Regions from separate parts of the Chitinimonas sp. genome, predicted to be linked through region 2. Evidence: predicted binding sites of a transcription regulator. Region 2 holds the regulator's gene; the other holds the start of a gene.
The links. The regulator HrcA, encoded in region 2, represses chaperone genes, less so after heat shock. The targets are predictions, from matches to a motif close to ATTAGCACTCGNNNNNNNCGAGTGCTAAT.

Region 1 (11,591 bases), on a different contig from region 2:
TGGCCCAGGCCTTTGGCCGCGATGCACCCAAGGTGCTGGAAATCGGCTTCGGCATGGGCGGTGCCACCAGCGAGATTGCGGCGGCAAGGCCCGATACCGACTTTATCGGCATCGAGGTGCATGGGCCCGGCGTGGGCAATCTGTACAAGCTGATCGATGAAAAGCAGCTCAGCAATCTACGCATCATCCGCCACGATGCGGTGGAAGTGCTGGCCCATATGCTGGCTGACGAGTCGCTCGACGGTTTTCACCTTTACTTCCCCGACCCTTGGCCCAAAAAACGCCACCACAAGCGCCGCCTGGTTCAGCCTGCCTTTGTTGCCGGCATCCTGAAAAAGCTCAAGCCCGGCGCCTATATCCATATGGCGACCGACTGGGAAGACTATGCAGTGCAGATGCTGGAAGTGCTCGGCGCCAATAGCGAATTGCGCAATACCGCGGATGGTTTCGCACCACGCCCGGACTGGCGCCCGTTAACCAAGTTCGAGCAGCGCGGGCTGAATCTTGGCCATGGCGTGTGGGATTTGATGTTTGTAAAGCGCGGCGCCTGAGCGGCTTGCTTTAAGGGCGAACCCGCCGCCAACACGTGGAAAGCCAGGCAGGGCGAAGCGGGCACGGGCCGCCCTGCCACACCCAATCAGACCCGCCGATGTCCGGCAAGCAACGCGGTTACGTCTATCAGATCAGCACGCCGTGTCGCCGATCGAGCTACCCCGAAACCCCTGGGCAGCCTTTTCCAGCTCGGGCTTGGCCGATTTGGCGACATGCTTCAACACCAGGGTGTTGCCGGCATTGCCCTCGTTTCGTTCTTGCATTTGCGCTGAGCGCACGCCCTGATCGCGGATTGCTTTCAAACGGCGCTCGGCCGAATCGCGGTTGGCAAACAGGCCCAACGAGATGGCGTTCTGCCATTTGCTGCCGTCATTGACCAGGAAGTAATCGCTGACGCCAAGGCTCTTCAGTTCATCAGCCTTGTGCTGGGCCTCGGCATTGCTGGCGCGCGGCGGGATATACACCCAGTAGCGCACTTTCGCCTCGCCCTCGGGCTCTTGCAGATGGGTATCGCCCCCCAGCTTGAGCGAGGCGAGCTTTTTACGCACATTGGGCATATCGTCCGCCAGAATGCCGCGCCAGGCAAAACACACCAGCTTTTCGTCCTTTTTGGCGGCCTGCTCGACCGGCTTGGCCGGCGGGGCAGGTTCTGGCTTGGCTGGCGCCGCCTCGGCGGTTTTCTCGGCCGGTTTGTCGGCAGGCTTGCCATCCACCGCCTTGCCATCAATCGCCTCCGGCTTGGCCAGCTCTGCCGCCGCAGCCGGTCTCACCGCGGCGATGGGCACCAAGGCCAGCTTGCCAGCATTGATTTCCCTCCCCTTCCAGTCGTTCGGGGCGGGCGGCGCATCCAGTCGGGCATAGGCCCAGAAACCCAGATTGGCAAAGACGAGCAAGGCAAACAGCCATTTCATTGCGTGTTTTTCCGGTCGGAAGGAGAAAAGGCCAGGCGGTGCAGGCCATGCAGCACCAGATTATCAACAGTCAGCAAGGCTTGCGCCAGCATCGGCGCCAGCAAGGGCGCCAGTCGCGGTGCATCGCCTCCGGACAGCAACACCCTGACCGGGCGGCGCTGCCGTGCAAACAGACGCATGCGCATCTGCTCGATGGCGCCCACCAGGGCCAGCAAGGCACCGTTGACGATCGCCTCGCCAGTGGCGCGCGGAAAATCGCTCACCTCCCCTTCGGGCAAGCCAAGGTCGGCGGTACCCTTGGCCAGCGCCTGGCGCATCAGATTAAAGCCGGGCACGATCACCCCGCCGAGGAATTCGCCCTCTTCGGTCAAGGCATCCACCGTCATCGCCGTGCCGGCCACCACCACCACGGTGTCGCCCGGTGAGCGCGCATGGGCGCCGATCAGGGCCGCCCAGCGATCCGCCCCCAGCTGGGCCGGATCGCGATAGCCGTTGCTCAGGTCCGCCTGACGGGCCGAAGGCCGCAACCAGTCGATATGCAAGGGGCTGAGCAGTTCCTGGACCAATTGCGCAGTGTGCGGCCCGGCCACATTGCAGGCCAGCGCCATGCTCGCCGGCGGGTGCGACAACAGGGTCACCGCGAACGGCTCCAGCGTGTCGTATTCGGCAACGCCTTCGCACAGCCAGCCATCCTGGCTGGCCAGCGCCCATTTCAGGCGGCTGTTGCCGGCATCGAGCAGCAGTACCGGTTTGCTCAATTTTTTCTCCTCAAGCTGACTTCGCCGGCGTGTACCCGCCGTTCGCCATCATGCGCGGCAAAACGCAGCGCCCCATCATCGGCCACACCGAGCGCTGCGCCATCGAGCACGTCGCCATTGGGCAAGAGCAGGCGCGCGGCCTGGCCCTGCATGGCGTGGCGCGCTTCCCACTCGGCGCGCAGTGGCGCAAAGCCGCCTTGCTCGAATTGCGGCAGCAAGTCGGCAAACTCAAGTAGCAGCGCCGCCAGCAGATCATTGCGATCGCCGGCAAAGCCCAGACCGGCCAGATCGAAAGCGGCCTGATCGAGTCCGGCGCGCAAGGCCGCCGACAGGCGCAGATTCAGACCGATACCGATCACCACGGCCGAGGGGCCCAGTGCATCGCCCGATAGTTCGATCAGGATGCCGCCAAGCTTGCCCTCACTGCAGACAATATCATTGGGCCACTTCAATGCGGCACCGGCAATGCCCAGGCGATCGAGCGCACGCGCCACCACCAATCCCACCGCCAGGCTCAGGCCGGACAAATCGGCCACGCCCAGATTGAAGCGCCACAATAGCGAACACATCAGACTGCCGCCGAATTCGCCCTGCCATTGCCGACCGCGCCGGCCACGCCCGGCGCTTTGCCGCTCGGCAGCATAGACCATGCCCGATGGCGCGCCCTGCTGCGCGGCAGCCATCAAGGCGCTATTGGTGCTGTCGATTTCGTCGAACAGCTTGATATCGAAGTAGCGCGCAGCACTGCCCATGCGTCGCGCTACACCCGCTTCGTCCAGCCACACCAGAGGCCGGCCGAGACGGTAGCCGCGCCCCTTGATCGACTGCACCGGCACGCCCAAGTCACCGGCATCCTTGAGGGCAAGCGAGATGCTGGCACGCGACACGCCCAGCAATTGCGCCAGCTCGGTACCGGAACGGAAGGTATCGTGCGATAGCAAACGTAACAACGGCCAGGGGGTCATGGCGCAGGGCGGCTGAAGCGGGCAAACACCATGGCGCCGGCAAAGATCCAAATGCTCAACGCCACCTCCAGCAGGGCCAGATAGCGCCGCGTGCCATGGTCGGCCCAGCCGCGCATCACCCCTTCGACAAACCAGATCAGGATAAACATGCACAGCCACTGATAGGTATAGCGGCGGCCGCGCATCACGCCGGACAGCGGCAGCAGCAAGGGCAGGCCCTTGATCCACAACAGCGAGCCGCTGCGCAGTGGCGCCAGCCAGGCTTCCCATACCACGCACAGGGCAAACAGCGCGATCAGACCCGCCAGGGTGGCATTGCGCGCGTGGCGCAGCATCGGGCTCATAGCGGCCTCGCCAGCTTGAGCGCGGTTTCTGCCAGACGCTTGCCCATGGCAATGGCCAGGGCTTTTTCGTGCTCGTCGATCGGGCGCCGACCGTCAGCCCCCGCAATATGGCTGGCACCATAGGGTGAGCCGCCGCCGCTGGTATGACTCAGCGCCGGCTCGCTATACGGCAGGCCGATAATCGCCATGCCATGGTGCAAAAGCGGCAACATCATGCTGAGCAAGGTGGATTCATTGCCACCGTGCTGGCTGCTGGTACTGGTAAACACACAGGCAGGCTTGCCGATCAGATTGCCGGCCAGCCAGTCATTCGAGGTGGTGTCGAGAAAATACTTGAGCGGCGCCGCCATATTGCCGAAGCGGGTGGGGCTGCCCAGCGCCAGCCCGGCGCATTGCGCCAGATCGGCCAGTTCCACATAGGGGGCGCCCGCATCGGGTACAGACGGCGCGCTCGCTTCGACCACCGTGGATACCGCCGGCACGGTGCGCAGGCGCGCGCTACAGCCCGGCACCGACTCGACGCCCCGGGCAATCAGCTGGGCCAGCTGGCGGGTGGCACCATGGCGCGAGTAATAAAGAATCAGGATATCGAGCATTGACCTCTTTCGTGAATGGCTCTTGCGATAAGCCGCACTGGCGCGCCGGCTATGCGAGCGACATGGAATCGCAAGGGACGACAGCAATAGTCCGTTATTATAAGGCTTTGCCTCGCCCGCGCCGCTTATGCCCAGCCTTTCGGACTATCGCCACCATTTGATCAGCCGCCTGCCGGCGCCGCTGGACTTTTGCATGTTCATCCTGCGGCGGCTGCGCGATGATCGTTGCCTGGAGGCAGCCGGCAGCCTGACCTTCACCACCCTGGTGGCACTGATTCCGTTTCTGACCATCACCCTGATGGTGGTATCGGCATTTCCGATGTTCCAGGAATTCTCCGGCCACTTCAAAGCCTTCCTGCTCAGCAATCTGGTACCAGACGCTGCCGGCAAGGTGATCAGCGTGTATATGCGCCAGTTCACCGACAATGCCGACCGCCTGACCGCCGTCGGCATGCTGTCGCTCGGCGTAACCGCATTGGCGATGATGGCCACCATAGACCGCACTTTCAACCGTATCTGGCGCGTCAAACGTCAGCGCAACTGGCTGACCAAGACCATGACCTACTGGGCGGTGCTGACACTCGGGCCGGTATTGATGGGCATCAGCCTGTCGCTGACCGGCTGGATCGCCGATCGCGGGCCGATGCTGGCCACCTTGGTCAATAGCGGCTCGGCCATTCTGGCGCTCGCCGGCCTGCATCTCTTGTACCGCGCCGTGCCCAACTGCCCGGTGCCGCCACGCCATGCACTGGCCGCCGCTGCAGCAGCCACCTTTGCCCTGTGGCTGATGAAGAATCTGTTCGGCTGGTATGTGAAGAAATTTGCCTCGTTCAAGCTGATCTATGGCGCCTTTGCCAGCTTTCCGATTTTCCTGCTCTGGCTGTATCTCGTCTGGACCATCGTGCTCGGCGGCGCGGTGATCAGTGCCAGCCTGTCCTACTGGCACGGCCAGGCCTGGCGCAAACGCCAACACCCCGGCCAGCGGGTACAGGACGCCGTGCGCATTCTGTTCAGGCTCGAGGCGGCGCGCTGCGAGGGCAGCACGCCGTCGCTGGACCGGCTGCGCCGCGCGCTGGCGCTAGGGCAGGATGAGCTGCATGAGTTGCTGCAACTGATGCAGGAAAAAGGCTGGGTGCAATCCACCCGCGACGAGGGCTGGGTACTGTCGACCGCGCTGGAGCGCATCATGTTGCGCGAGATGTACCAGCTGTTGGTAACGCACCCCTTGGCGAGCCATCATCCGGGCGACCCGGTCCAGACAGCGCTGGCGCAGCGATTTGCCGGTATCGATGCTTCGCTCGAGATCAGCCTGGCTGAACTGGCGCAGCCGCATGCCGCGCCCGTGCCGGCTCAGTGATTGGCTGTGCCAGTCTGATACTCGAACAGCTCGTAGCCTATCGCCTGCTCGCTCAGCCGTGTCGCTCGCAGAATCAGCTCGACATCATCGGTAAATACGATCAGCTCGCGCATGGGCCCGAACGTGCCGCGCGGTGCCGCCAGCAGCGGCGGTTGCTTGATGGCCGCGACCTCAGGCAAGAGCAGACAGGGCTGAAAACTCGCCTGCTCGTGCGTAATGCTTGGCCGCACCATGGCCGGCTCGGCCTTGGGCGCCAGAATCTGCACACCGATTTCCAGGGCATCGACCTCGGCAGAGGTTTGCAGCCAGCGGATGCAACCCACCATCCATTCCGCCTGACCCGGTGCGCGCACACCAACCATATCGCCAACCCGGTACAGGCAGTTCTGCGGGATCGGCTTGAGGCGCAAGGCGTAGCCCCCCGGACTTTCGTTGAGCACCACCCATTCATCGGGTGCGCCGTAATGACTGCCACCCAGCGACACCGGCCCCTCTCCATCGAGCACTGAGCCATCGAGCACCACCGGCTGCAGCATCGGGCGTGCGTCGTTGATATGGAAGGCAGTCATGCGCATGCCCACCGTCACCGACACCAGGCTATTGGCCAGAATGCGCTGGAACACTCGCTTGGGCGCGATGCTCCACTGCCGGGTGACCCGGCGCAGCAGATCTATCCACGCCTGCGCCTTGGCCTTGTCGCTGGTGGTGGCCAGCTTCAGTTCTACCGAGTGCAGCGCCTTGTGCAGCAATTTCGCCATTTCCATCGTGTCGAGCAAGATGGCATTGCTGGCCTGCACATCGAACGGCTTTTGCCCCAAAAACACCGGCGGCGCATCGCTATCGAGCCGGATCAGAAAGAACCCGGCCGGATTGGGCGTCTTGCCCAAGGGCTGAAATTGCGCAGCCTGACCGTAGCTCTTGATCAGGTCGTTGATCTTGTCGTGCTCGGCCGGGTGGTAGCGATATGGATCTGAGAGCGCCAGTAACAAGATCTGCTTGTAATACCCGCCTATGGTACGCGCCGGCTGGTCGGGCATTTCCGGCAAATCGATCAGCTTGTTCTGGATGGCATGGTGAAACAGCGTATGCACCTCGGACCAGACTCCAGCCGGCACCGGTGCATAACTCTTGCAGCACACCCACATCAGCTTCTGGTACACCATCATCAGCTTCTGGATCAGCTCCGGCACCTGCTTGTTGCCAAAGCCAAACCGCGCGCCAAGCCGCTCCAGCAGCACCAGCTTGTAACCATTGGCCATCTCCAGCTGCAGATTGCGCGCCAGCTGAGCGATCTGCTTGCTCTTTTCCTTGGCCGGCAAGGCCGCCGAGGCATAGCTTGCCTCAAGCGGCGCATCGAGCAGGTCGATGGCTACCTGATAATGCTCAAGCAGCTTCAGGCGGTCGTCCACCGGCAGCTTGACCCGATTTAGTGAAGTGAGCGCATCGAAGATGGCCCGCGCCGACTCATTCAGATTGGCCGGCGGCAGCGACACCAGCCATGCCTTGACGGCCTTGGGATTGGTTTCGACTGAAATGCTCCGGCCGGTAATCGGCTCTGGGACATTGAGGGCAAGCATCATGGGTAGGAAACGTCGATAGCTAGTTTGTTTTTATAGATAGGCAAACAGCGGCTTGTCGAGGCCCATCAACACAGGCCGCTATCGAGCAACTGCGCCAGAGCGGCGAAAACCTGCCCAAGCTCTGCGCTGCTCGCCACATACGGCGGCATAACATACACGGTATTGCCGACCGGGCGAAGCAAAAGCCCGCGCGCCAAAGCCGCCTCAAACCAGCGACCGGCAAAACCCGGCTTGGCATCGATCACATCAAACGCCCAGATCATGCCAAGCTGGCGCGCATGGCGCACGCGCGGGTGATTTGCCACCGCGGCAAACTGTGGCGCGCAGGCGTCAGCCTTGCGGCGGTTTTGCGCCAGCACATCATCGTCGGCGAAGATCGCCAGCACTTCGAGCGCGGCGCGGCAGGCCAGTGCATTGCCGGTATAGCTGTGTGAATGCAGAAAGCCGCGACCGACCTCGTCGTCATAGAAAGCCGCGTAGACTTCGTCGCGGGTCAGCACAGCCGACAGCGGCAGATAGCCGCCGGTAATGCCCTTGGACAAGCAGATGAAATCAGGCCGGATCGCCGCCTGCTCGCAGGCAAACAGGGTACCGGTGCGACCAAAGCCCATGGCGATCTCGTCGGCAATCAGATGTACCTGATAGCTGTCGCACAAAGCCCTTACCCGTTGCAGATATACCGGGTGATACATGGCCATGCCGGTGGCGGCCTGGCACAGCGGCTCGACAATCATGGCGGCAAGCCGGTCCGCTTCGCGCTGGAACAGGGCCTCCAGCGCATCGGCAGCACGGTGCGCGTATTGCTCAGCGCTTTCCCCCTGCTCGGCCAGACGCCAGTCGGGCGACATCACACGATGCGTAGTACGTAATAAGGGCGCATAGGTGGCGCTGAACAGGGGCACATCGGTGACGGAAAGCGCCCCCAGGGTTTCGCCGTGATAGCTGTTTTGCAGGCTGACAAAACCCGTTTTGTCGCGCCGCCCGACGTTCTGCCAGTAATGAAACGACATCTTCAGGGCAATTTCCGTCGCGCTGGCGCCATCCGAGCCATAGAAGGCATGACCAAGGCCGGTCAGCTCGGCCAGTTTTTCTGATAGTTCCACCACCGGGCGCTGGGTGAAGCCGGCCAGAATCACATGCTCCAGCTTGCCCATCTGGTCGAGAATCGCCGCATTCATGCGCGGATTGGCATGGCCGAACAGATTCACCCACCAGCTACTCACCCCGTCGAAATAACGCTGTCCGTCGAAATCGATCAGCCAGGCGCCTTCGCCGCGCTCGATCGGCACGATGGGCAGTCGCTCGTGTTGCTTCATCTGGGTACACGGATGCCAGACGGAACGTCGGCTACGCTCCAGCCACTGCTGATTCTGCATTCTCAACTCCCTTGAACAAACTTGATGCGGCCACTCTTGAAATGGCCAAGCGGCGGCCATATTATTAGCACTCGTTAGCCGTGAGTGCTAACAGCAGATTTCAGAAGTTAAGTAATTTGCCTGTTACGGCATTCAAAACAGATCCCCACAGGAGCAAACCATGAAGATTCGTCCCCTGCACGACCGCGTCGTAATCAAGCGTGTCGAAGCCGAAGAAAAGACTGCCTCGGGCATCGTTCTGCCTGGCAATGCCGCTGAAAAGCCTGATATGGGCGAAGTGGTTGCCATCGGCACCGGCAAGATCATGGAAAACGGTTCGGTCCGCGCCCTGCAGGTCAAGGCCGGCGACAAGGTGATCTTCGGCAAGTACAGCGGCCAGACCGTCAAGGTTGATGGCAATGAACTGCTGGTGATGCGCGAAGAAGACATCATGGGTGTCGTAGAAGCGTAAGGCGCTTTCGCGACGCTTTTTCGAACATCCTCATCCCCGGCCCTTTTCCCTTTGCGGGAGACGGTAGGCGCGCAAAGCCTTCCGCGGGCCGCAGTGAAATGAATCTGGAGAGTTAAAATGGCAGCTAAAGAAGTCAAATTCGGTGATTCCGCCCGTGCCCGCATGGTCGTTGGCGTCAATATCCTGGCCGATGCGGTCAAGGTAACCCTGGGCCCGAAAGGCCGCAATGTGGTACTGGAGCGTTCCTACGGCTCGCCCACCATCACCAAGGACGGCGTTTCGGTCGCCAAGGAAATCGAACTGAAGGACAAGTTCGAGAACATGGGCGCCCAGATGGTCAAGGAAGTGGCTTCCAAGACCTCCGACATCGCCGGTGACGGCACCACTACCGCCACTGTGCTGGCCCAGGCCATCGTGCACGAAGGCATGAAGTTCGTTGCCGCCGGCATGAACCCGATGGATCTGAAGCGCGGTATCGACAAGGCTGTGGTTGCCCTGGTTGCCGAGCTGAAGAATATCGCCAAGCCCACTACCACCTCCAAGGAAATCGCCCAGGTTGGTTCGATTTCGGCCAATAGCGACGAAGATATCGGCAAGATCATTGCCGACGCCATGGACAAGGTCGGCAAGGAAGGCGTGATCACTGTCGAAGACGGCTCCTCGCTGGAAAACTCGCTCGACACCGTGGAAGGCATGCAGTTCGACCGCGGCTACCTGAGCCCCTACTTCATCAACAATCCGGAAAAGCAGATCGCTTCGCTGGAAAACCCCTTCGTGCTGCTGTTCGACAAGAAGATCAGCAATATCCGCGATCTGCTGCCGGTACTGGAGCAAGTGGCCAAGTCGGGTCGTCCGCTCTTGATCATCGCCGAAGACGTGGAAGGCGAAGCGCTGGCTACCCTGGTGGTCAACACCATTCGTGGCATCCTGAAGGTTGTTGCCGTGAAGGCGCCTGGCTTTGGCGATCGTCGCAAGGCCATGCTGGAAGATATCGCCATCCTGACCGGCGGCACCGTGATCGCTGAAGAAGTCGGCCTGACCCTGGAAAAGGCCTCGCTGACCGACCTCGGCCAAGCCAAGCGCGTGGAAATCGGCAAGGAAAACACCACCATCATCGACGGCGCCGGCCAGGACGCCGCGATCAAGGCACGTGTTGCCCAGATCAACGCCCAGATCGAAGAGTCGACCAGCGACTACGACCGCGAAAAGCTGCAAGAGCGCAAGGCCAAGCTGGCCGGCGGTGTTGCCGTGATCAAGGTTGGCGCAGCCACTGAAGTCGAAATGAAGGAAAAGAAGGCCCGCGTGGAAGATGCCCTGCACGCTACCCGCGCCGCCGTGGAAGAAGGCATTGTTGCCGGCGGTGGCGTAGCCCTGCTGCGTGCCCGTGCTGCACTGGACACCCTCAAGGGTGCCAACCACGACCAGGACGCCGGTATCAAGATCGTGCTGAAGGCCATCGAAGCGCCGCTGCGCCAGATTGTTGCCAATGCAGGCGACGAGCCTTCGGTTGTCATCAACAAGGTGCTGGAAGGCAAGGGTAACTTCGGTTACAACGCCGGCACCGGTGAATACGGCGACATGGTCGAAATGGGCGTGCTGGACCCAGCCAAGGTGACCCGCTCGGCACTGCAACATGCCGCGTCGATCGCCGGCCTGATGCTGACCACCGATGCCATGGTGGCCGAGCTGCCGAAGGAAGATGCACCCGCTCCTGGCGGTGGCATGGGCGGCATGGGCGGCATGGATATGGGCATGTAAGCCAGTCCAGCAGCCACGTACAGGAAAACCCCGCTACGGCGGGGTTTTCTTTTTGTATGACATCCGCCCAACATTGCAATTGTCGGCCAGTTGACGTTAAATGCCATTTGAATGTCAGCTCGTCTCGAATTACGTTTATCTCTGAACGACTTCGGTGAATTACCTAAGAAAAGGAATGAACTGTGATGCACATTGCAGCAGTGAGAGAGGGGAGTCGCCAGTTTTTCTACTGGTTGATGGCCCTGACCATAGCATTACTCGCCGCCTGCGGCGGTCCCGGCGACCAGGTCGTCCCATCGGCCAAGTCCGCGTCCATGTCGATATCGATCGACAATGCCAGCGTTGATCCGTTTGTCGCCTCGACGGCCACGGCAATCCTGGTGGATGGTGCAGGCAAGGCTGTCCCCGGTGCACTGATCACCTTCTCCACTGATAGCAATTTCGGCCTGCTGAACCCCAGCGCCGGCACCGCAGTCACCGATGCAAGCGGCCGTGCGCAAATCCGCATTCTGGCCGGCCCTTCGGTTGGCGCAGCATCGCTGACTGCGACCTATGCTCCGCCCGGTTCCACCAGCACCACTACTGCCGATACGGTTCGTGCGGTAGTCAACTTCAACAGCAAGGGTGGCGGCAGCAATTCTGCCCCCCTGCCTAAACTGACGGTAACGATGGATTCCAATGTGGTTGGTGCTGCATCGACTACCGGTGCGACCGCCACCTTGGTCGGCGTAGACGGCCGTCCGATGGCTGGTCAGCTGATCACCTTCAACACGCCGCCTGCCTTTGCCACCTTTACGCCGGCTTCGGGCACTGCCGTGACCGACTCCTCCGGTCAGGCACGCGTAGCCCTCACGGCGGCCAAAACTGCCGGTGGTGCGACGCTGACTGCATCGGTCAACGTCACCATTGCCGGTACAACGCCAGGTACCACACTAACCACGCA
Region 2 (11,052 bases):
GTCGGGCTGCCGCTTTGCTCGCCAGTAGTCCCGCCCGATCCGAGCTGACCATATTGATTGCTGCCCCAGGCCCACAGGCTGCCATCGCGCTTGAGCCCCAGGCTATGGCTATCGCCACCCGCTGCCATGGCATAGTCGCCGCCGATCCGGGTGGCTTGGTAGCGATGCTCGAAGCTGCCGTCGCCGATCTGCCCGGCCCAGTTCACCCCCCAGGCCCACAAGCCGCCCTCACGATCGATGGCGAGCGAATGGTTGTAGCCGGCCGCCAACTGGGCATACACCCCGCTCAGCAATACCGGTGAGCTGCGACTATTGGACTTGCTGCCGTCGCCAAGCTGGCCAAGGGTATTCGCGCCCCAGGCCAGCGCGCGGCCATCGGGCAGCAGGGCCAGCGCATGGTCGCCACCGGCAGCCAGAACGCCTTGCGGCAAAGGCGTGCGCCCCCAGCCACCCGACACCGGCTGCGGCCGGCTGGCATACAGCGTTCGGCCAAGGCCCAGCTGCCCGCTGCTGTCATCGCCCCACGACCACAGCTGACCATTGGCATCGACGGCATAGCTGGAGCCGGCCGAGGAGGTAGCGATGGCTGGTGGTGCCGCACCGGCACTAACTGACAGCAAAACCGCATGGATACACAAACCGACTATTTTGCCCCGATACATGGCAGCGCCTCCCCAACCATTCAGCCAGACCAGCTACCCAGTCTAGCCGAGGCCGCTGCAGCACAAAGGCGCGACCGACCAAGGTCGGTCCAAGCTATAGGCCCCCATCCGGATCGGGAAGCTGAGCCAGCATGGCCTAGGCTCTGTTGACATTTTGTCGGCGGATCGCGTTTCGTCGGAAAACCGCCGTGTGCAAGGCATCGCACGCGCAGCGTAGTCATCTACGTCAGCGTGCGACAACGCAGCAAACGGCGGTTTTCCGACGAAACCCACAGGGCCGGGTCGATTTTTGCGGCAAGGCTGCGTTGTCATTCGCTGACATGGCCCGCCATGCGACGCTCGTCCCGCCTTGCTTTGCCGTAAAACTCGACCCGGCGCGACCGTCGACAAATCGTCAACAGAGCCAGGCACGTTCGCATGGTTCAAACGCCTATTTTCGCCGCAGGCCATCGTGGACAACGCGCAACAATGTTTGCCGGCGATCATTGCTCAATTCCCAGAACATCGCGCCACCCAGGCCCAGGCGGCGAAGCAGCTGCAGTTTGGCCTTCACCGATTGCGGGTCTTCATAGCTGATGAATTCGCTCCCCTCGGCCTTGAACAGATAGGGCACTTGCGCAGCCTGGCTCCACCGGCGGACAAAACCCTGCTTGCCGATAAACTGTTCCTCGATGCGCGAATAGTCCAGCGCACCATCACCGTCACCTTTGGCCTGACAATCCTGATACAGACCATCACCCTGGCACGCCTTCCACCAGTAGCCATAAAACGGTAGCCCCAGCACGATCTTGCCGGCCGGCACGCCTGCTTGGCGATACAGCTTAAGCGCACCTTCCACATTCAACAGCAGAGACGCGTCGGCACGTCGATTGGCCGGGTCGTGGCGCAATGGAGCCAGGTGCCCGGCGTACGCATTCCATGGGCCATTGAAGTCGTAGCTCATCAGGTTTACCCAGTCGAGCTCGGCCGCCGCCGCCGCCATTTCGGTATTGTCGAGCCAGCGCTGACTGGCGCCGGTGGCGCCAGTCAGTAGCAGATGCCGTCGCTGGCGTTGGCCCTCCCGGTCAAGCGCCTGACGCAAGGATCGCAACAGCAGCGTGTAGTTCTGCTTGTCGACCGGGCGCTCGACATTACCGGCATTGCCGCCGGCGACCGGGAATTCCCAATCGATATCGAGGCCATCAAAGCCACCCTCGCGCATCAGCGTTACCGCACTGGCGGCAAAACGTGCGCGCGACGTTTCGGACAAAGACACATCAGAAAAATGCGCCGAGCCGGTCCAGCCGCCGATTGACAGCAAAGTTCTGAGATGGGGATAACGCTGCCGTAGCGCTTGCAGCTGTTCGAGGCGCTGCGCGGTGGCTGAATCCATCCCTGTGCGCCCCCAGGCGGCCACGCCATCTTCAATACCGGCAAAGGCGTAGATCAGATGGGTCAATTTATCGGCCGGAATATCGCTGACGGCGTACTGGCGCTGTTCGGCACCCTCACCAAAAAAATAGGCAACGATCTTGTAACTGGCCTCGGCTGGCGAGGTCAGCAATATGCTGATTGCCAGCAGCCGCAACAAAGTGGATTTCATGTGGACTTACCCCATTCGCCTGAAATGCGTACAAGGAGAGCCTACGGCATGTTAATGCAATACCGCAACCATACCACTTTAAAGTATTAGCCGTCGCCCAGCCTGGCCTGCCGGGCAGCCCGGCGCCGCTCGGCAAAGAAATCCTTCAACTGCTGGCTGGCATCGGACGCCAGCAAGCCGGATTCAAGCCGGGTATGGTGATTGAGGTTGGGGAAAGCAAACAGGTCGAGCACGCTGCCGGCCGCACCGGTTTTCGGGTCCGCCGCCGCAAATACCACCCGGCTCAGACGTGCATGCAAAATGGCGCCGGCACACATGGCGCAGGGTTCCAGCGTGACAAACAGCTCACAGCCGGGCAGGCGGTAATTGCCAAGTTGCTGTGCCGCGCTACGCAAGGCCTGCATCTCGGCATGGGCCGAAGGGTCATGCAGACTGATGGGGGCATTGCTGCCCACTGCCAGTACCACACCATCCTTGACCAGCACGGCACCGACCGGCACCTCGCCTGCCTGCCTGGCCCGCTCCGCCTGAGCCAGCGCCAGGTGCATGAAATCGATATCGCTCATGCGTAGCCAAGCATCTCGGCGGCATGCTGGCGGGTGGTGTCGGTAATATCGAGGCCGCCGAGCATGCGGGCAATTTCTTCGATACGGCCGGCGCGGTCCAGTTGACTGATGCGGCTGCTGACACTGTCCTTGGACTGGGTCTTGCTGACCTGCAGCTGCTGGTCGCCACTGGCAGCCACCTGCGGTAAATGCGTAATGCACAACACCTGGTGCTGCTCACCCAGTTTTTTCAGCAATTTGCCGACAATCTCGGCAACCCGGCCACCGATGCCGACATCCACCTCGTCGAAGATCAGGGTCGGCACTGCCGCCACTTGGCTGGTCACCACCTGCAGGGCGAGACTGATGCGCGACAGCTCGCCGCCGGATGCCACTTTGGCCAATGGCCGCGCCGGCGCCTTGGCATGCGGTGCCACCATAAACTCGATTTGCTCGAGGCCGAAGGCGGCCGGCGCATCCAGTACCGACAGCGCAATTTCAAATCGACTACCCGCCATCGCCATGGTCTGCATCTGCTCGCTGACCGCCTTGCCCAAGCGGCCAGCCACCTTGGCGCGGGCACGACTCAAGGGTTCGGCCTGCTGCCGGTAGGCGCGCTCGGCATCAACCACGGCGGCCTGCAGGGCCTCCACGCTGTCATCTCCACCGAGCTCTGCGAGGCGACTACGCCAGGCAATCAGGCGCTCGGCCATCTGCTCCGGCTCGATGCGGTATTTGCGAGCCAAGCGATAGATATCGTCCATACGCCGCTCCACCTCGGCAAGACGCGCCGGGTCGAGCTCCACCCGTTCTGCATAGTGGCGCAGCGCATGGATCGATTCGGTGAGATTGGCTTCGGCCGCCGCCAGCAAGTCCACGGTTTCCGACAACGCCGGGTCGAGCGCAGCCAAATCGGCCAGGCGGCCCTGAATACTGGCCAACAGGGAGCGGACATTGACCTCGCCATCGGCGAGGCCATCAAGTGCCTGCTGCCCGCCTTCGATCAGACTGGCAGCATGACTCAGGCGGCTATGTTCCTGTTGCAGGCTGGTCCATTCGTCGTCATTCAGTTTCAGGGCGTCAAGCTCATCGATCTGCCATTGCAGACGCTCGCGCTCGGCGGCAAATTCACCGGCATGCTGGCTGGCACGCGCCAAGCGCTGTTCTGCCTCCTTCCAGTGCTGGTAGGCATGCCGGGTAGCACGTGCCTGTTCGAGCTGGCCGGCATAAGCATCGAGCAATTCGCGCTGCGCTTCGCTACGCATCAACGACTGATGGGCATGCTGACCATGGATATCGATCAGGAATTCACCCACCTCCTTCAGCTGCGCCAGGGTGGCCGGCTGTCCATTGATAAAGGCGCGTGAGCGACCGCTGGCGTCAATGCTGCGCCGTAGCAGCAACACTCCCTCATCACCCTCCAAAGCATATTCGGCGAGCAGGGCTGCCAATTCCGGCCGGGCGCCGGTTTGAAATTCGGCCGCCAGTTCAGCCCGCTCGCGGCCATGGCGCACCACACCGGCATCGCTGCGCGCACCGAGCAGCAAGGACAGCGCATCGATCAGGATCGATTTGCCGGCGCCAGTCTCGCCGGTGAGTACGGTAAAGCCGGAGCCAAAGCTCAGCTCCAGTTCATCAACGATGACGAAGTCACGAAGGCGCAGGGACAGCAGCATGGTAGGTATCAGGCTTGTGAGATTCGGAACAGTGAACGCAGCACGCGGCGGCGGAAACCGCCACGACAGACTCAGAACAGGCGCTCGCCCCAGTGAAGCTTGTGGCGCAGCATGTCGTAATAGTTGTATCCGACCGGATGCAGGATGCGTAGCGAGTTGCGGTAGCGCTTGATGGTGACCCGGTCCATTTCCTGCAGATCGAAATGGCTCTGGCCGTCAAAATGCACCTTGACTTCATGGCCTCGCGTCAGCATGAACTCCACGGTGGAGGCATCGTTGACCGCAATCGGCCGCGCCGACATGGTTTGCGGGCAGATCGGCACCAGGGCCAGCGCCGGCACGGTGGGATGCAGGATCGGGCCGCCGGAGGCCAGCGCGTAGGCGGTAGAGCCAGTCGGCGTGGTCACGATCAGCCCATCAGAGCGCTGGCTGTAGACAAACTGGTCGTCGATGAAGATTTCGAATTCGATCATCGAGCCGAGCGAGCCACGGCTGAACACCACATCGTTGAAGGCCAAGGCGGTATGCAGGTCGCGATCACCACGCGTTACCCTGGCCTGCACCAGGATGCGCTCTTCCGGCACGAAATCGCCATCGAGCATGCGCGGGATGATGGTTTCCATATCCTCGACGCTGACATCGGTCATAAAGCCGAGGTGGCCCTGATTGATGCCGACCAAGGGTATGCGGTAAGGCGCCACCAGTCGGGCAATCGACAACATGGTGCCGTCGCCACCGAGCACCATCACCAAGTCCGCCAGTTTGCCGATCTGATCGGCCGGTACCACCTGGGCATCGGCAATCTCATGCTCGGCAGCAGTATCGGCATCGAGCAAGATGGACGCGCAATCGTGCTGGCGCAACAAGGCGGCCAGCCGGCGCAAGGGTTCGCCAATATGCGGGCTATGACGGCGCCCCACCAGTCCGATTTTTTTGAACAGCATGCTCATAGCGCCGATTTAACCACAAGCTGCATGACAGCCGTTAGCGCCTGCTAGCCAAGCTGCCGGTCAGACGCTTGCGCTGCGCGGTAAACGCCCACCACGGTCGCGCCTCGCCAGTCTCGACAAAATGTATGGCAGCCATGAACACATCGATCACGCACGGGTCATGGCGCTGCCCGCTCGCCTCACACAGGGCCGCATACAGCTGCATGGCATCGCGCCCTTTCAATTGGGCTGGCGTATCGATACCAAGCAGCCGCAGATCGGCCTCGCCGGCCGGGCCGATATTCGGGATTGCTCTTAAACCGGGCGCATCAATAGACATTGAACACAAAGTACTTGTGCTGGATCTTTTGATACACGCCATTGTCGAGTATCACCTTCAGCGCCGCATTGAGCTTGTCTTTCAAGGCCTTGTCGCCCTTGCGCACCGCGATGCCCTGGCCTTCGCCGAAAAACTTCGGATCAACCACCGCCGAGCCGGCAAACTCGTATCCCTTGCCGCGTGGCGTCTGCAAAAAGCCATAGTAGGCCGCCACCGAATCATCCATTACCAGATCGATGCTGCCCTTGGTAAGCGCGGCATACATGTCGTCGGTACTTTTGTAATGGACAATGGTGGAACCAGGCGAGTACTTGGCCGTGACATAGCGATCGTAAGTGGTATCGGCCTGCACGCCGATCTTCATGCCGCTCAGATGCTTGGGGGTAATGAAGACATAAGGAATGCGATGGGCTTTGGCGATAAAGAAGGCGGCAGTCTGGGTGTAGCGATCGGTAAAGTCGACTTGCTTGAGCCGGTCTTCGGTGATCGACATCGAGGCGAGAATGGCGTCGGCCTTTTTGGCGTTAAGGGCCGGAATCAGGTCATCCCAGTCGAAACGCACCAGCGAACACTTGGCCTTCATCTCGGCGCAGAGCGCGTTGGCGATATCGACATTGAAGCCTTTCAGATTGCCTTTCGCATCCAGCTCTTCGAATGGCGGAAACTTGCCTTCCATGGCAATACGCAATTCTTCAGCCCGGGCCAATTGTGCAATCACGGCACACAGCAACACCATCACTAGACGCTTCGACACAAGACACTCCCTGACCGCATGGATTCGACATTGCGCCCTGACAGTAGCGCTGTGCCGCTAGCCTACCCTTTGCCAGCCACGGCGAACAACCAGATCGCAACAATTTTGTTGTACGGATGTTTAGCAAAGTTGCGAATATCTGACAGCACCACAACAACACAGTGACGACTTGCCGTGAAGCATTCACGCGTTACAATCGCTCCATGCTGACAGAACGTGCGCAATTGCTGTTGAAGACGCTGGTCGAGCGGTATATCGCCGAAGGGCAGCCGGTCGGTTCACGTACCTTGTCGAAATTCTCCGGCCTGGAGCTCTCGCCGGCATCGATCCGCAATGTGATGGCCGACCTGGAAGACCTTGGCCTGATCACCAGCCCGCACACCTCGGCGGGACGTATCCCTACCTCGCTTGGCTACCGGCTGTTTGTCGACACCATGCTGACCATCAAGCCGCTGGAGCAGCTGGAAATCCGCGAGTGGCAAGGCTTGATGCAGCCGGACAACCCGACGCGCGCGGTTGCCGCCGCGTCCAATCTGCTGTCGCAGCTCACCGAATTTGCCGGCGTGGTCATGACGCCGAAACGCCGTGGTATCCCCTTGGCCCAAGTCGAGTTCGTGCGTCTGGCGGAAAAGCGCCTGCTGCTGATTCTGGTAACCGGTGATGGCGATGTACAGAACCGCATCCTGATTACCGAGCGCGACTACAGCGCGAGCGAACTGAACGAGGCCACCCAGTTCCTCAATGAACATTGCACCGGACGCACCCTGGAACAGGTACGCGACGTCGTTTACCAGGATTTGCGCTCGCTGCAAGGCGATATCGCCCAACTGATGAATGCCGCCGTGCAGGCCGGCAGCCAGGCGATGGCCGAAGATAGCCAGCCGGTGGTCATCAGTGGCGAAAGCAATCTGCTGCGCATTGATGATTTATCCAGCAATGTCGAGCGGCTGCGCCAGCTCTTTCGCGTGTTTGAAGAAAAAACCGCCCTGCTGCAGCTACTCGATAACGGACAACGCGCTGCCGGTGTGCAGATTTTCATTGGCCACGAAGCGGGTATTTCGCCGCTGGATGAATGCTCGGTTGTCACCGCGCCGTACAAGGTCAACGGCGAAATCGTCGGCACCCTCGGCGTGGTCGGTCCGACCCGTATGGCTTACGAGCGGGTGATTCCCATTGTGGACATCACTGCACGCCTGTTGTCTTCTGCCCTGTCCCACCAGGGCTAACCGCCTGAATCTCCAGAAAGCACCGCTTGAAGCTTATATCCCTGCTGCTTGCGCTCGGCGCACTGGCCGGCCATGCCGAACCCGACAATGCCGCAACACCACAAGTGCAGACGCAAAGTACGCGTTTGAGCGAGCGCGAAGACATTTCCCGGTTTATCGACGAGCTGGTCACGCAAGAAGGTTTTGATCGCACCGCGCTGGCGGGACAATTCGATCAGGTGCAGCTCAAGCCGCATATCCTCGACATTCTTGATCGCCCTTCCACTAGCCGGCCGTATTACGAATTCCGGCCCAACTTTGTCAACGCCAGCCGCATCCGCGCTGGCGTAGCCTGGTGGCAGGGCCATGCTGCTCTGCTGGAAGCGGTGTCGCAGAAATATGGGGTGGAACCCGAATACCTGCTCGCCATCATTGGCGTGGAAACCATGTGGGGCAAAAACACCGGCAGCTTTCGGGTGATGGATGCGCTCACCACCATCAGCTTCGGCTATCCGCGCCGCGCCGAATTCTTCCGCAAGGAATTACGCGAATTCTTGTTGATGGCGCGGACTGAGCACGCCGACCCGCTCAGCTTTCATGGCAGCTATGCCGGCGCCATGGGTATGCCGCAATTCATGCCTTCCAGTTTCCGCGCCTATGCACAGGACTGGGATGGCGACGGCCAGCACGATATCTGGAACAACCCGGGCGATATCCTGGCCAGTGTCGCCAACTACTTTGCCCAGCACGGCTGGATGCAAGGCGCACCCTTGGTCGCCCCGGCCGTAGTCGATCCCGATCGCATCGCTCCCTTGGTCGAGGACAAATTCAATCTGCACTACAAGCTCAGCGAGCTGGCCGACTATGGCGTCAGTGCTGCCACCGCTCAGAGCGGCGACCCGCTGGCTGTATTGGTGCCTCTGGAAACCAGCGCCGGCACCACCCGCTACTGGCTCGGGCTTGGCAATTTCTATGTGATTACCCGTTACAACCGCAGCACGTTGTATGCCATGGCGGTTCACGAGCTGGCGCAGGCCATGAAAGCGGCTTATCTCGACCCATCCAGACTGCCGGCTGAGCCCGCAAAAGTGAAAAAGAAGCGAAAAAAACGTTGAGACAGGCCGGAAACATTGGGGCGTGCAGCTGACGCGAGCAGACCAGAGACTTTTGTGCCTGGCGGCACCCACACATAGCTGCCGCCCAGGCGCGCGACGCTGTAACAGCAAGATCGAAGCAGCGCCGCTTCTTGCAATACCAAACAAAAAGGCAAGCCATCCGGCTTGCTTTTTTGTTGGTGCTGATGCGGTATCAGGCCATAAAGCCCAGATTGCGCACCGGGAAGGCACCGAGATTCGGAAATACCGAGGGCAGATCGGTATCCTGCACACCGAACCAGCTGGCCAAGGTGGCTGAATACTGGTCAACCGAAGTCGTCGGCAACCAACGTCCCTGGCTAGTGACATCATCCACACCACCATTGACCAGCGCCGGAAAGGTACCGTAAGTGCCGCCCTTGACGCCGCCACCCAGCACCAGATGGTGCCCACCCCAAGCATGATCGCTGCCGCCAGCATTGGGTTTGAGCGTGCGCGAAAAGTCGGAATTGGTGAAGGTGGTCACTTGATTGGCGACACCAAGCTGCGCCATGGCGTCATAGAACGACTTCAAGGCCAGACCCAGCTCCTTGAACAGCGAACCCTGTTTGTTCAATTGATCGCTATGGGTGTCGTAGCCATTATGGGTCACCATGAAGATCTGCCGGCCAAGACCCAGCGCCTGACGTGCCTCGATAATGCGGGCCACCTGCTGCAGCTGCTGCGCCAGGGAATTGTTCTGACCGGTAAACAGGCTGGTGATGGTCGAAGTGCCGGACAGCACGCTGGCCAGTGCCGTACTGGCATTCACCGCCCCGCCCATGGTGCCGGCAGCGGCAGCTACCTGGCTATTGGCAAGATCGACACCGCGCAGGGCCGACATGGCCTTGAACAGCGGGTTGGTTTGCGGTGAACTGCCGAAGCCGGCGAGCGAGAAGGTGCCGCTTGCCGGAATCGCCAGGCCGCTGCTGCGCAGGCCGGCCGCAAATGGCTGGTTGCCGGCGGTGGAAATGGCCAGTGGCAGCACGCCGGATGCGGCGCCCAGATCGGCAATGCGCCCGGCCCAACCGCTGCGCTGCGGCCCCTTTACTACAGCCGTTTGCCATTGCCCCTGCTGATCGGAGTGCGAATACAGATTATCGGGTTGATTGGCGCCGACCCGGTACTCCGCCTTGCTGATCGGCCGCACCAAGGTACCGACATTGAACTGCAATGCCAGCTTGCCTTGTTGCCAGACAGGCAGCAGCGGCGCCAGATTAGGGTGCAGCGCATAGTTGGCACCGGTCAGTTGCACCAGGCTGCTCTGCGGCAGACCGAGAGCACCCGAGGTGGTCGTACTATTGCCACGGGCCGCCAGATAGGCTGCATAGCCTGCTGCATCGGTAGGAATGATCATATTGTTGCTGTCATTGCCACCCATCAGGAACACGCAGACCAGGGCGCGGAAATCATTGCCGGCCAGCGGGGCCGCCAGGGCTTCGAAGCGGCTCATCTGCTGCAGCATCACGAGGCCTGCTGCGCTCTTCAATACATTGCGACGCGTCATCATGATCGGCTCTCCTTAGCGCTGGATCTGGTACTGCGGGGAAGTGGCTGCCAGATACAGGGCAGTGCGCGCCCGATCGAAGCTGCTGCTGGCCGGCAAGGCCTGTACCGCTGTCATGATGGTGCTACGGGTATCGCTGCTCATGGTGCCATGAAACAACAGGGTGTTGATGCGCTCAACCAGCTGGTTCGGGTCGGCCGCCAAGGCCTGCCAATAGGTCCAGTTCGACTTGGTGCCGATACTGCCGACCACACTGCTATCTGGCCCCACGCCATTCTGGCTAAATACCGAATTGGCGAAATTGGCTCGCGCAAAGGCGGTGGTGGCGTTGTAAATGCCGAACGGTGGCCCCAGCAGCGTGGAATTGGGCAAGGGGAAGTCGGGCGGGTAGTAGTTGAATACGGTTGGCGAGTTGAAAATATCCTGCGCCATGGCGGCCGCTTGCGCGCGCGGATACAGGCCATCGCTGGAGATAGCCAAGGCGCGGATCAAGCCAAGCTCATACAGGATAGGCTCGCGCATCTTGCCGTAGGCCGGATCATCCTTGCGGTCACCTCGGGCCTCGTTGTCGAGCAAAATCGCCCGCAATACCGCCTTCATATCACCGCGCACCCCCTGACCATTGTCATTGAATGCCGCAGTGACCCGCGCCACATAGGCCGGTGACGGATTGCTGGTGACCAGATGCTGGATCAGCTGCTTGCCGATGAAGGGGCCGA

Region 1: a site for HrcA is predicted at 8,503-8,531, ahead of groES (co-chaperone GroES). Genes of this name have one in related genera too.

The regions. Positions count from the first base shown of each region.
Region 1 covers NZ_JAYRLZ010000007.1:275-11,865, reverse strand. The annotation lists gene trmB (tRNA (guanosine(46)-N7)-methyltransferase TrmB) at 1-551, shown strand, start outside; gene ACE3OH_RS01300 (SPOR domain-containing protein) at 684-1,463, opposite strand; gene ACE3OH_RS01295 (type III pantothenate kinase) at 1,460-2,221, opposite strand; gene ACE3OH_RS01290 (biotin--[acetyl-CoA-carboxylase] ligase) at 2,218-3,186, opposite strand; gene ACE3OH_RS01285 (DUF2069 domain-containing protein) at 3,183-3,530, opposite strand; gene wrbA (NAD(P)H:quinone oxidoreductase) at 3,527-4,126, opposite strand; gene ACE3OH_RS01275 (YihY family inner membrane protein) at 4,254-5,483, shown strand; gene ACE3OH_RS01270 (hypothetical protein) at 5,477-7,063, opposite strand; gene bioA (adenosylmethionine--8-amino-7-oxononanoate transaminase) at 7,129-8,439, opposite strand; gene groES (co-chaperone GroES) at 8,600-8,890, shown strand; gene groL (chaperonin GroEL) at 9,008-10,648, shown strand; partial or broken gene ACE3OH_RS01250 (hypothetical protein) at 10,834-11,591, shown strand, end outside.
Region 2 covers NZ_JAYRLZ010000119.1:321-11,372, forward strand. The annotation lists partial or broken gene ACE3OH_RS12295 (RCC1 domain-containing protein) at 1-662, opposite strand, end outside; gene ACE3OH_RS12300 (glycoside hydrolase family 18 protein) at 1,093-2,244, opposite strand; gene tadA (tRNA adenosine(34) deaminase TadA) at 2,331-2,810, opposite strand; gene recN (DNA repair protein RecN) at 2,807-4,465, opposite strand; gene ACE3OH_RS12315 (NAD kinase) at 4,537-5,415, opposite strand; gene ACE3OH_RS12320 (helix-hairpin-helix domain-containing protein) at 5,450-5,734, opposite strand; gene ACE3OH_RS12325 (transporter substrate-binding domain-containing protein) at 5,724-6,488, opposite strand; gene hrcA (heat-inducible transcriptional repressor HrcA) at 6,692-7,714, shown strand; gene mltB (lytic murein transglycosylase B) at 7,741-8,808, shown strand; gene ACE3OH_RS12340 (DUF1501 domain-containing protein) at 9,002-10,336, opposite strand; gene ACE3OH_RS12345 (DUF1800 family protein) at 10,349-11,052, opposite strand, start outside.